One region of the Duganella sp. Root198D2 genome, then DNA from elsewhere that is predicted to be linked to it. Evidence: predicted binding sites of a transcription regulator. Region 1 holds the regulator's gene; the other holds the start of a gene.
The links. Region 1 encodes LexA, which represses DNA repair genes until DNA is damaged. Its sites were predicted from a motif close to ACTGTATNNNNATACAGT; they were not measured.

Region 1 (6,067 bases):
AGATTGCTCTGCCTCGATCGAGTGCGGCGGGATGCGGAGGGAATCGACTTGTGGGTCGGACTGGGGTGCGGCGTTCATGGCGCGCATTATACCTGCTTCGGCAACGCCGTAAGAATCCCTGGAAATAAAAAAAGCCGGGCGAACCCGGCTTTTTTGCTGTATTTACGACGCTGATTAAGCAGCTTCGCCAACAACAGCTACGGTCACTTCCGCCACGACGTCGGTGTGCAGGGCCACGGCCACTGGGAACTCGCCGGTGGTCTTCAGAGGACCGGTTGGCAGGCGCACAGCGGACTTTTCCACTGCGAAGCCAGCTTTGGTCAGGGCTTCAGCGATGTCGAAGTTGGTCACGGAACCGAACAGACGGCCGTCAACGCCGGCTTTCTGCGATACGGTCACGGTCATGCCGTTCAGCTTTTCGCCTTGGGCTTGGGCAGCAGCCAGCTTGGCGGCAGCAGCTTTTTCCAGTTCAGCGCGCTTGGCTTCGAATTCAGCAACAGCAGCAGCGGTAGCGCGGCGTGCCAGTTTCTGAGGGATCAGGAAGTTACGGGCGTAGCCGTCTTTCACTTTCACCACGTCGCCCAGGTTGCCGACGTTAACAACTTTTTCCAAAAGGATGATTTGCATATTATTTCTCCAGGATCTCTGATCTGATCGCTAATTAAGCGTGGTGCAGATCGGTGTACGGCAGCAGGGCCAGGTAGCGGGCGCGCTTGATCGCGGTGTCAACTTGACGCTGGTAGTGCGCCTTGGTGCCGGTCAGGCGTGCTGGCATGATCTTGCCGTTTTCCTGGACGAAATCTTTCAGGGTGTCTACGTCTTTGTAGTCCACTTGCTCAACGTGAGCTGCGGTGAAGCGGCAGAACTTCTTGCGCTTGAACAGTGGATTTTGTTGCTTGCGCTTTTCTTTCAGCTTGAGCTTGTTTTTGTCGAACTTTTTACCGAATGCCATTTTAGGCTCCTGTATTTAAATGTGCGCTGCTTGGGCAGCACGAAAATCAATGATGTGAAACACCAGGGTTCTGCTATTGCGGTTCTTCTTGGCCAGGAAACCGGTGAACTCGTACAAGCCTCCAAGGGGCGCCTGACTGAAGCGTTTTGACAACTCGCCTGCCGCAACGGCAGGGATCTCAAACTCGCTCAGTCGGGCAATGCCTGCCTCTGTCTGCTGCGAACTGTGCTGCAAGCTTGCATTCACAATCGGCAGGCCGGCCGGGGTGTAACGAATTTCATCCCGTTCGGCAATCAGGGCGGTAACCCGGAGCTGGTTGTACAGACCGTCTCCTGTCAGGAATTAGGCCGCTGCAGGAGCTGCTGGGGCTTCGGCGCGATGGCTCTTGGCCGCGTCTTCACGCTGGACCGACTTCATCATTGGGGAAGGAGCGGTTTCCGCTTTCTTCATCTTGACGGTCAGGTGACGCAGCACGGCATCATTGAATTTGAATGCGGTTTCCAGCTCAACCAGGGTCTCGTTGTCGCACTCGATGTTCAGGCAGATGTAGTGTGCCTTGGCCAGTTTCTGGATCGAGTAAGCCATTTGACGGCGGCCCCAATCTTCAACACGGTGCACGTTACCGCCGCGCGAGGTCACGCTGGCTTTGTAACGTTCGATCATCGCGGGCACTTGCTCGCTCTGGTCCGGATGGACGATAAATACGATTTCGTAGTGACGCATTAATAACTCCCTTAAGGACTGTGAATATAGCCCACCCCGGCGTCAAGACGGGTGTGGGAAGAGGTAAGCCCGCAAGCATAGCAGACTTTGCCGGCCGGCTCAAGCTTTACTGATGGCGCGCAAGGCCCCTTTCCCCCGGGCTGGCATGCTGGGCCATGGACCGCCCCGACCTCGCATGGAAGCTGATCGCCAGCCGTTATCCGGCCGATTTCCTGCGGCTGTTCTTTCCTGATGTCGCCGCGAGCATCGATTGGGGCCACGGTTATCGCCTTCCCGACCACGAACTGGCGCCAGCCAGCGATAGCGCGGCAGCGGCCCCGCGCCATCCCGATGTGATCATTCTTACCACAAATCGGGATGGACGCGACCTTTGCCTCCATATCGAAATCCAATGCTGCCGCCAAGCAGGATTCGACCGGCGCATGGCGGAATACCACACTGCCTTACGTGCGCGTTTTGGGCTGCCGGTCATCAGCTTGGCCTTGCTCGCCGACCCCGGCCTCCACTGGCGCCCCGAACGGTTCGACAGCAACGAGGCCGGGAGCGGATTTTCCGTTCAGTTCCGCGTCGCCAAGTTGATGGATTTCCGCGACCGGCTCGAAGAACTTGCGGCCACCGACAACCCGGCAGGATTCACCGCCCTTGTCCACTTAAAGCTGCGCCAGACGCGCCACAATCCAGCGCGACGCGAGCCAACCAAAGAATTACTGGTGGGACTGATGCACGAAAAAGTATGGCTCGTCGATGAACTTTTCGTGTTGCAGGCAGTCTTAGACTACATGATCCCGTTACCGTCGAAGTGGCAAAGGAGATTACCCATGGATATCGACGATCTGCTCAGGCTGCAGCCCACGCTGCCCAAGAACAGCCTGAATTACATGCTAGCCGAAAACATCCGCAAGACGCTTGCCAGGGAGGGCGACAGGGTGCGCAAATCAGCTGCGGCGGAAGGCCATGCCGAGGGTCACGCAGAAGGTCTGGCTGAAGGTATGGCTGAAGGTAAGGCTGAAGGTAAGGCTGAAGGTATGGCTGAAGGTAAGGCTGAAGGTAAGGCTGAAGGTAAGGCTGAAGGTAAGGCTGAAGGTAAGGCTGAAGGTATGGCCGAAGGCGAACAGCTCGGATTGAGACGCGGCAAGGTAGAGTTGCTGGCGGCGCAACTTGCCAGCCGTTTCACGCCGCTGCCTTCATCCGTACTCTCCCGCCTGCGCCAGGCGAGCCCGGAACAGTTGGACGCCCTTGGGCTGGCCGTGTTCGAGGCCGAATCCCTTGCCGAAGCGCTGGCCAAAGCCAGGCTAAGCCCCTGACGCGTCGCCAGGCGCCGCGATCACGGCCCGCCGCGCATTGGTCGATTGCAGGATTCCGACCAGGAATCCAAGCCCCGCAGCGAACCAGACTGCGGAAGCCATGGCATCGAATGTCCATACGCGTTCAGGAAATCTGTACAAATAAGGCAACACCAGCAAGCCACGCAGCAGGCAAACAGCAGCCACCGTCCCTTGCACCATCTGCGCAAAAGGCAGCCAGCGCAGCAGGCCGGCCCCCGCCAACGCATACAAGGCGCAAACCAGCATCAGCACGCCAATTGCCATCGCACCAGTCGGTGCCAGCAACCCGCCGGCTTGTGCCGAAGCCACTACCTTGGGCGGCGCCTGCAGGAACGCATACCATTCGGGGCCGAGCAAAGGGGCCACGAAATGGATCAGGGCACCGAACAAAGAAATCCCCGCCGCCAGCAAGAAAGCAAATCGTCCCATCCCTGCCCTCCAATGGTTGTCGAATCGACATTAAGCCGAATATTTTCTGCCGATGCAACAAATTTGCTTGCAATTCGATCCACACTGTACAAAAATACAGACTGTCTATATTCACAGTTCACCATAGCGCCATGATCAAGCTCACAGCACGACAAGAACAGATTCTCAACCTGATCAAGGATGCGATCGACAACACCGGCTTCCCGCCCACTCGCGCCGAGATCGCGGCGGAACTTGGCTTCAAATCCGCCAACGCCGCGGAAGAACACTTGAAAGCCCTGCAGCGCAAGGGGGCTATTGAAATCACCGCCGGCACCTCGCGCGGCATCCGCCTGACCGGCAACTTCGGCGGCGCCTCGACCGGCACCGCCGCCCCACGCCAGTCAGCGCGCGCCAAAATCGAATTTGACGACATGCCAGCCGTACCGGCCGGCATGCTGGTCTCCCTGCCGCTGATCGGCCGCGTGGCCGCCGGCTCGCCTATCCTGGCGCAGGAAAACCTGGAAACCACCTACAACGTCGACCCCAAGCTGTTCTCGGCGAAGCCGGACTTCTTGCTGAAGGTGCGCGGCGAATCGATGCGCGACATCGGCATCATGGACGGCGATCTGCTGGCGGTGAAAAAGACTGACACTGCCCGCAATGGCCAGGTCGTCGTGGCCCGCATCGGCAACGATGTCACGGTCAAGACCTACCGCAAGACCGGCAGCAAGATCGAACTGCTGCCTGAAAATCCGGACTTCAAGATCATCACAGTCAGTCCGGAAGACGACTTCGCGCTGGAAGGCCTGGCCGTCGGCCTGATGCGGACCTGGCACTGATGCCATCCTTCAAGGCGCGGCTGATACCCCAAGTAGCAGCACTGCCATAGGCCCGATGCCGCCATGGCTGTTCTGCGCAACCAACCGCATTCGCGCCCTGCCCGGCTGGCGCCATCCTTACGGCATGCCCGGCGCCGTGACGTTTTAAGCCAGCCTGCTCCCCGATTCCTGCAGCCTGTCGCACTCGGCTGCCACGGCATGGCCCGCCCGAGTTATCCTTCTTGTATCGAAAAAAGAGGAGATAACATGCACTTCCGCCGTATCAGCTCGATCGTGTGCGCCTTCGCATTGTCGGCTTCCACCGCATACGCCGCCGCCCCGCAACAACAATTCGCCAATATGGGCGACCTGCAGCTTGAAAACAAGGCCACCATCAGCGACTGTTCGATCGGCTACCGCACCTTCGGCACCCTGAATGCCGACAAATCCAACGTCATCCTGTTCACAACCTGGCACACCGGCACCAGCCGCGATGCGGCCGGCATGCTGCAAAGCGGCGCCCTGTTCGATCCCGCACCGTGGTACGTGATCGTGGTCGATGCCCTGGGTAACGGCGTGTCTTGCTCACCATCCAACAGCAAGGCGCAGCCCGGCCCCTCCTTCCCGCAATTCACGGTACGTGACATGGTCGCCAGCCAGTACAAGCTGCTGACCGAAAAGCTGGGCATCAAGCACGTGCACGCAGTGATGGGCTATTCGATGGGCGGCATGCAGGCTTTCCAGTGGGCCGCCAGCTACCCTGGCTTCATGGACGTTGCGATCCCGATCGCAGGCACCCCGCGCCTGACATCTTCCGACATGCTGTTCCTGCGCATCGTGGAGAAATCGGTTCTCGACGAGCCGGCATATGCCGGCGGCCGCTACGCCAGGAACCCGCCGCTGCCGATGTATAACCTGCTGTTCGCGATGAACTTCGACAGCCCGGCACATCGCAGCGCGCGCACCGCGCCGAAGGACTTCGAAAGATTCTTCCGCGAGAGCCAGGCCTCCGAGCCTGACAGCACGGACGCCAACAACTCCCTGTGGCAGATCCGCGCCGTACTGGGCCACGATATCTCCCAGGGCGGCAAGCTGGAAGAAGCGGCGCCACGCATCAAGGCGCGGCTGGTCCCGATCAACGCCGCGCAAGACCACCTGGTGAACCCTGGCCCTGCGATTGCTTTCGCCAAGTTGCGCAAGGAAGAAGCCACCGTGCTGGACACCGACTGCGGCCACGCGGCACTGCGCTGCGCCATGCCAGCCATGAAGGCGGTTGTGGAAAAAGCGCTACGCTAGCCCTGCCGCCTGTCCCGCCAATCCTGCATTTCGTCGCAGCCACGCTCCCCGGGTGGCTGCGCTGACTTACAGTCATCAAAAACACACCACCACCGGGGAGATTTCATGTTCAAGCCTTTGTGCATCGCAGCCGCGATGCTGGCAGCGCGATCCGCGTTCGCCTTCGACAACCAGACCAACCACTACCGCCTGAGCATCGACAAGGATGCCCAGCGCGCCCACGTCGAAGCCGACGTCTGGGTCGAGGGCCGTGAACTGGTGCTGTTCAATTGCATGCCGATCCCGCAACTGAAGAATGGCCAGGCCGACCTGATCGAAAAGCTGGCCGTGCGCGACATGGCCGGCAGCGCCGTCGCGCTCAACGATAAAGGCGAAGGCGAATACGAGGTCGATGGCGACCGCCGCCTGCGCTTGTCCTACGACATCCGGCTGGAACACGACAAATACCAGTGGCCGGGCGGGAACGAAGAAGTGTCCTATCACACCGACGAAGGGCTGATGTCGGTCGGCTACCCGCTGTTCATTGTGCCGGGCGTGAAAAT
Region 2 (6,067 bases), 230 kb from region 1:
CAAGGCTCTGAAGAAAGGCATCGTGCGCGTTGCTGCGCCGCAGATGATGGCTTGCACCCTGCTGCCGCAGGTGATCGGCGCTTTCCGTTCGAGCTATCCGGACGTGCAGGTGCAGCTGGTCGACTGCCCGGTCGACAATGTGGCGTCCCGCGTGGTGAGCGGCGAGGTGGATGTCGGCATCGGGCCGGAGCGCGACCTGACGGCCGAAGTGGATGCAGCCTTGCTGTTCGAAATGCCGTTCGTGGTGGTGTTCCCGCCGGCGCATCCGCTGGCTGCCCGGCGCACGGTGGCCTGGGCGGAGGTCAACCAGCATCCCTTCATTGCCCTGCAGGGCCAATTCACGCAACGGCTGCTGCGCGACATGACCACGCTGGCGCCCTACAACGAGGTGACCTTCATGACCACCGCGCTGGCCATGGTGGCGGAAGGTCTCGGCATCACCGCCTGCCTGCCCTATGCGGAACCGATGGTACGCCGCTATGGGCTGGAGATGCGCCCCCTGGTGGAACCGGAACTCAAACGCAAGTTCTTCATCTACACCAAGAACTCCCGCACGCCTTCGCCCGCGGCGGAACGCTTCATCAGCGTGCTTGGCGAGTATTCCCTATAATTCGCCGTATGTCGCACAATACGATTGAAGCCAACCAGGCAATGGACAAGTTCGACGGCCGCCATGAGGTGTGGCTGTTCGGTTATGGCTCGCTGATTTACAAGGCGGACTTCCCCTTCATCGAACGCCGGCCGGCGCACATCTTCGGCTGGTCGCGGCGCTTCTGGCAGGGCTCGCATGACCATCGCGGAACGCCCGATGCGCCGGGCCGCGTTGCCACGCTGGTTCCGTCCGAAGGCGCCGTGTGCCACGGCATGGCCTACCTCGTCACGCCGGAAGAATTCGCGCACCTCGACCATCGCGAGAAAAACGGTTACCTGCGGGTGGCGATCGACATTCACTTCGAGGCCGGCAGCGTGGAAGAAGGCCTGATCTATATAGCTGCCGCCGACAACGCCGCCTGGCTGGGCGAGGCGACGGTTGAAGAAATCGCCCGCCATATCGCGTCCGCCTCCGGTCCAAGCGGCCCCAACATCGAATACCTGCTGCGCCTGGCCGCCGCCCTGCGCGCAATGGGCCACCATGATGAGCACGTGCACGCGATAGAAAGCCACCTCGCGCTGCTGTCCTCTGCGCGCCCTCGGTAACTACTACTGAAAGCTACTGAAATTTTTCCCATTAGAGCGCTACCAAGGCCGAAAAGCTCAAATTTCAGTAGTTTCAGTAGTTCTTTCAGTAGCTTTCAGTAGTAGTCCGCGACAGCTGCGCACAGGCCACCCTGTGCGGGTGCCGAAACGCGAACTCGACTTAGAACAGGTCCATCTGACCAGCTTTGGCTGCGGCACGGGCGCGGGCGCCGGAGGCAGGGATGTAGTCGGGGCGCTTGAACTGGGTGCAATCGAGGGAGCGGAATTTGCTGTGGCGGCCGTGGAAGCCGAAGCGGGTGATGCCTTTTTCGATGCGCTGTTGGATCAGGTCAGCCCACACCCCTTCCCCGCGCATGCGTGAGCCGAAATCGGCTTGGTAGTCTTTGCCGCCGCGCATGTCGCGGACGCGGTTCATCACGCGCTCGGCGCGGTCGGGGAAATGCGCTTCCAGCCATTCCTTGAACAGCGGGCTGACTTCCCACGGCAGGCGCAGCACGACGTAGGTTGCCATCACGGCGCCGGCATCGCGCGCGGCGGACATGATTTTTTCGATATCGGGCTCGGTGACGAAGGGGATGATCGGCGCGATGCTGACGCCGACCGGAATGCCGGCCCTGGCCAGCGATTCAATCGTGCGAAGGCGGCGCGCTGGGGCAGCGGCGCGCGGCTCCAGGGTGCGCGAGATCTTGCTGTCGAGCGTAGTAATCGTGATCGATGCGGCGGCCAGGTTACGCTCAGCCATTGGCGCGAGGATATCGATGTCGCGCTCGATCAGCGAGGATTTGGTAATCAGGCCAACCGGATGATTGCACTCGGCCAGCACTTGCAGCACGCGCCGCGTGAGCTGGTATTCGCGCTCGCACGGCTGGTAGGCATCGGTATTCACGCCCAGCGCGAGCGACTCCACTTCGTAGCCCGGCTTGGACAACTCCGCGCGCAGCAATTCCGGCGCATTCACCTTGGCAAACAGCTTGGTCTCGAAATCCAGGCCCGGCGACAGGCCGAGGTAACTGTGCGACGGGCGGGCAAAACAATAGATGCAGCCATGCTCGCAGCCGCGATAAGGGTTCAGCGAAACACTGAACGGAATATCGGGCGACTGGTTGCGCGTGAGGATGGTCTTGGCCGTTTCGGCAGTGACGATGGTGCGCGGCGGACGCAATTCGGCCTCGGCATCGTCCGGATCCGGCGCCCAGCCGTCATCGAACGCTTCGCGCTCTTGCAGCTCGTACCTGCCTTGCATGTTTGATACCGCGCCGCGCCCTTTTTTCGCCTTCAGCGATTGCGGCGGCAGTATCACCTGCCCTTCCAGTTCATGGTCCTGCATGGCGCGCCCCTATACATTACTGTATGTTTGTACAGTATTCTAAACTGCCCGTGCCGCGGCTGCAAGCCAAGCTGGTATCATGCGCACTCCTCCGGGATATCCCCCGACATTCAAAGAGCAATAACATGAGCAAATCGAACAATCTGCCCTCCTTTGGGAGCAGGATTTCCCTCGCCTTTGGCGCCTTTTTCAAAACGCTGGGCGATGCCCAATTCGCCGCACGCGTGCGTGACGACGGCATTGGCCCTGCCGCGCAACCGGCCCCCGTCCCGGCCCCCGTCCCGGCCCCAGCCGCAGCCCCGGCACCGGCCGCCGCGCTCCTGCGCGAAGCCACCCCCGATGCAGCACTGCAGCTCCTGTCGCTGTTCCAGCGCGAAGCACGCCTGATCGACTTCACGCAAGAAGACCTGTCCGGCTATTCGGACGCCGACATTGGCGCTGCTGCGCGCCTGGTGCATGAAGGCTGCGGCAAGGTGCTGCGCGAGCACTTCAGCATCGACGCCGTCCGCAGCGAAGCGGAAGGCAGCCGCGTAACGCTGCCGGAAGGCTTCGACGCCTCCTCCGTGCGCCTGACCGGCAACGTGGTCGGCAAGGCGCCGTTTACCGGCACCCTGAGCCACCGCGGCTGGCGCGCTTCCAGCGTGCGCCTGCCTAAACTGGCGGAAGCGCATGACGCCAACGTGTTGGCACCGGCCGAGGTGGAACTGTGAGCGAGCCGCGTTTTGCCATCGGCATCGACCTTGGCACCACCCACAGCGCGCTGTCCTACGTAGAACTGGCCGGCAGCGATGGCGAAAAAACCCGGCACGGCGTGCTGGGCGTGCCCCAGCTCACCGCGCCCGGCACGGTGGAAGAACTGCCGCTGCTGCCAAGCTTCCTCTACCTGCCGCACCCGGACGAACTGGCTGCCGGGGAACTGGCCCTGCCTTGGGCCACTGCCGATGGACAGGCCGCGGTGACGGGCGAAATGGCGCGCAGCCGCGGCGCCACCACGCCGATCCGCCTGGTATCGAGCGCCAAGAGCTGGCTGTGCCACCCTGGGGTGGACCGCCGCGCCGCCATCCTGCCGCATGACGCGCCGGAAGAGGTGTCGCGCGTGTCGCCGCTGGAAGCATCGACGCGCTACCTGAAGCACCTGCGCGCAGCATGGGACAACGCCCATCCGGACGCACCTTTCACGCAGCAGGCAGTCACGGTCACGATCCCGGCATCGTTCGATCCTGCCGCACGCGAACTCACCGCCGAAGCGGCGCGTGCAGCCGGCTACGACAACGTGACGCTGCTGGAGGAACCACAAGCGGCCCTGTACAGCTGGATCCAGAACAGCGATGGCCGCTGGCGCAAGGACGTCAAGCCGGGCGACATTATCCTGGTAGTGGACGTGGGCGGCGGCACCAGCGACTTTTCGCTGATCGCCATCCTCGAGCGCGACGGCAAGCTGGAGCCGCACCGCGTGGCCGTGGGCGACCATATCCTGCTGGGCGGCGACAATATGGACCTGGCGCTGGCGCACCTGGTGGCGCGCAAGCTGGCCGCCAACGGCAGCCAGCTCGACGCCTGGCAAATGCGCGCGCTCACTTACGGCTGCCGCGCGGCCAAGGAAAACCTGCTGGCCAATGCCCAGGCGGAAACCTGGCCGATCGTGGTGCCAAGCCGCGGTTCGAAGCTGATCGGCGGCTCGATCCGCACCGAGCTGACGCGCGCCGAAGTCACAACCTTCATCACCGATGGCTTCTTCCCGAAAGTGGAAGCGGCCGCGCGCCCGGCCGTGCGCGCGCGCGCCGGCCTGACCCAGCTTGGCCTGCCTTACGCGCAGGATGCGGCAATCACCAGGCACCTGGCAGCGTTCCTGGCGCGCCAGGCTGGCGCTACGGCGCAACTGGAGGGCTTTGCCGTCAACCCGGCGCATACCTTCCTGCACCCGAGCGCGGTGCTGTTCAACGGCGGCGTATTCAAGTCCGAACTGCTGGCCAAGCGCGTGATGGAAACCATCAACGACTGGCTGTACATGGAAGGGGCGCAACCGGCACGCATGCTCGGCGGCGCCGACCTGGACCTGGCAGTGGCACGCGGCGCGGCTTATTACAGCTATGTGCGGCGCGGCGCCGGCGTGCGTATTCGCGGCGGCACGGCCCGCTCCTACTACGTTGCGGTGGAATCGTCGATGCCCGCCATCCCTGGCATGGAGCCGCCGATCCAGGCGCTGTGCGTGGCGCCGTTCGGCATGGAAGAAGGCAGCGAGCTGGAATTGCCAGGCCAGGAGTTCGGCCTGGTGGTGGGCGAGCCGGTGCACTTCCGCTTCTTCGGTTCTTCCGTGCGCCGCCAAGACCAGATCGGCGCCGTGCTCGATTTCTGGGCGCCGGAGGAACTGGTCGAGCTCAACGAAATCCAGGCTACGCTGTCGCCGGAAGGCCGTTCCGTTGGCGAAGCGGTGCAGGTGCGCCTGCATGCCTGCGCCAGCGAATCCGGCACGCTGGAACTGCAGGCAGTGGCGCAGGACGGTCAGCGCTGGAAGGTCGAATTCGACGTGCGCGGCGGTGGCGAGGGCCAATGACGCAGTACCTGGTCAGCATCGACCTGGGCACCACCAATTCGGTGCTCGCTTTTGCCGCGCCGGGCGGCGACGTGCAGCTGTTCGAAGTGGAGCAGCTCACCGCGCCCGGCGAAATTGGCGGCGCCGTGCTGCTGCCCTCGTCCCGCTACCACCCTGGCGCCGGCGAGTTTGCCGATGGCGAGCTGCAGCTGCCCTGGCCGGAACCGGCGGTCGCGGATGCGCCGCCTGGCGCGGTCATTGGCCGCCTGGCCCGCAAGCTGGGCGGGCAGGTGCCGGGCCGCCTGGTGGCCAGCGCCAAGAGCTGGCTGTCGCACGCCGGCGTCGACCGCATGGCGCCGATCCTGCCGTGGGGCGCTGCGCAAGACGTGGCGCGCGTGTCGCCGGTTGCCGCCAGCGCGAGCTATCTTGCGCATTTGCGCGCGGCCTGGGATGCGCGCTTTCCCGGCGCGCCGCTGGAGCAGCAGCAAGTGGTACTGACCATTCCCGCCTCCTTCGACGAGGGCGCGCGGGCGCTCACGCTGGAAGCTGCGCGCATGGCCCGCCTGCCGGCTTTGCGCCTGCTGGAAGAGCCGCAAGCGGCCTTGTATGACTGGCTGTACCGCCACCGCGCTTCGCTGGCGCAGGAACTGGCCGAAGCGCGGCTGGTGCTGGTGGCCGACGTCGGCGGCGGCACCACCGACTTCACGCTGGTCAAGGTGGAGATGGCCGGCGGCGGGCCGCAGCTGACGCGCATCGGCGTCGGCAACCACCTGATCCTCGGCGGCGACAATATGGACCTGGCGCTGGCGCACCTGGTCGAACAGCGCCTCTGCGCCGACAGCGGCAGCAGCGCAGGCACGGCCGCGCCGCAGCGCTTGTCGGCGGGCCGCCTCGCCCAGCTTACCGAACGCTGCCGCGCGGCCAAGGAAGCCCTGCTGGCGGCCGACGCGCCCGAGCAGGTCAGCGTGACCTTGCTTGGCTCCGGCTCGAAACTGATCGGCGCCAGCCGC

Region 2: a site for LexA is predicted at 2,543-2,560, ahead of ASE26_RS02535 (PA0069 family radical SAM protein). Genes of this name have one in related genera too.

What each region holds. Positions count from the first base shown of each region.
Region 1 covers NZ_LMIC01000001.1:317,977-324,043, reverse strand. Annotated here, with positions in the region: gene ASE26_RS01535 (replicative DNA helicase) at 1-78, opposite strand, end outside; gene rplI (50S ribosomal protein L9) at 175-627, opposite strand; gene rpsR (30S ribosomal protein S18) at 662-952, opposite strand; gene priB (primosomal replication protein N) at 968-1,276, opposite strand; gene rpsF (30S ribosomal protein S6) at 1,295-1,675, opposite strand; gene ASE26_RS30390 (DUF4351 domain-containing protein) at 1,831-2,979, shown strand; gene ASE26_RS01505 (hypothetical protein) at 2,968-3,429, opposite strand; gene lexA (transcriptional repressor LexA) at 3,561-4,250, shown strand; gene ASE26_RS01495 (alpha/beta fold hydrolase) at 4,497-5,525, shown strand; gene ASE26_RS01490 (hypothetical protein) at 5,631-6,067, shown strand, end outside.
Region 2 covers NZ_LMIC01000001.1:551,460-557,526, reverse strand. Annotated here, with positions in the region: gene ASE26_RS02545 (LysR family transcriptional regulator) at 1-610, shown strand, start outside; gene ASE26_RS02540 (gamma-glutamylcyclotransferase) at 619-1,197, shown strand; gene ASE26_RS02535 (PA0069 family radical SAM protein) at 1,358-2,524, opposite strand; gene ASE26_RS02530 (DUF2760 domain-containing protein) at 2,650-3,234, shown strand; gene ASE26_RS02525 (Hsp70 family protein) at 3,231-5,078, shown strand; gene ASE26_RS02520 (Hsp70 family protein) at 5,075-6,067, shown strand, end outside.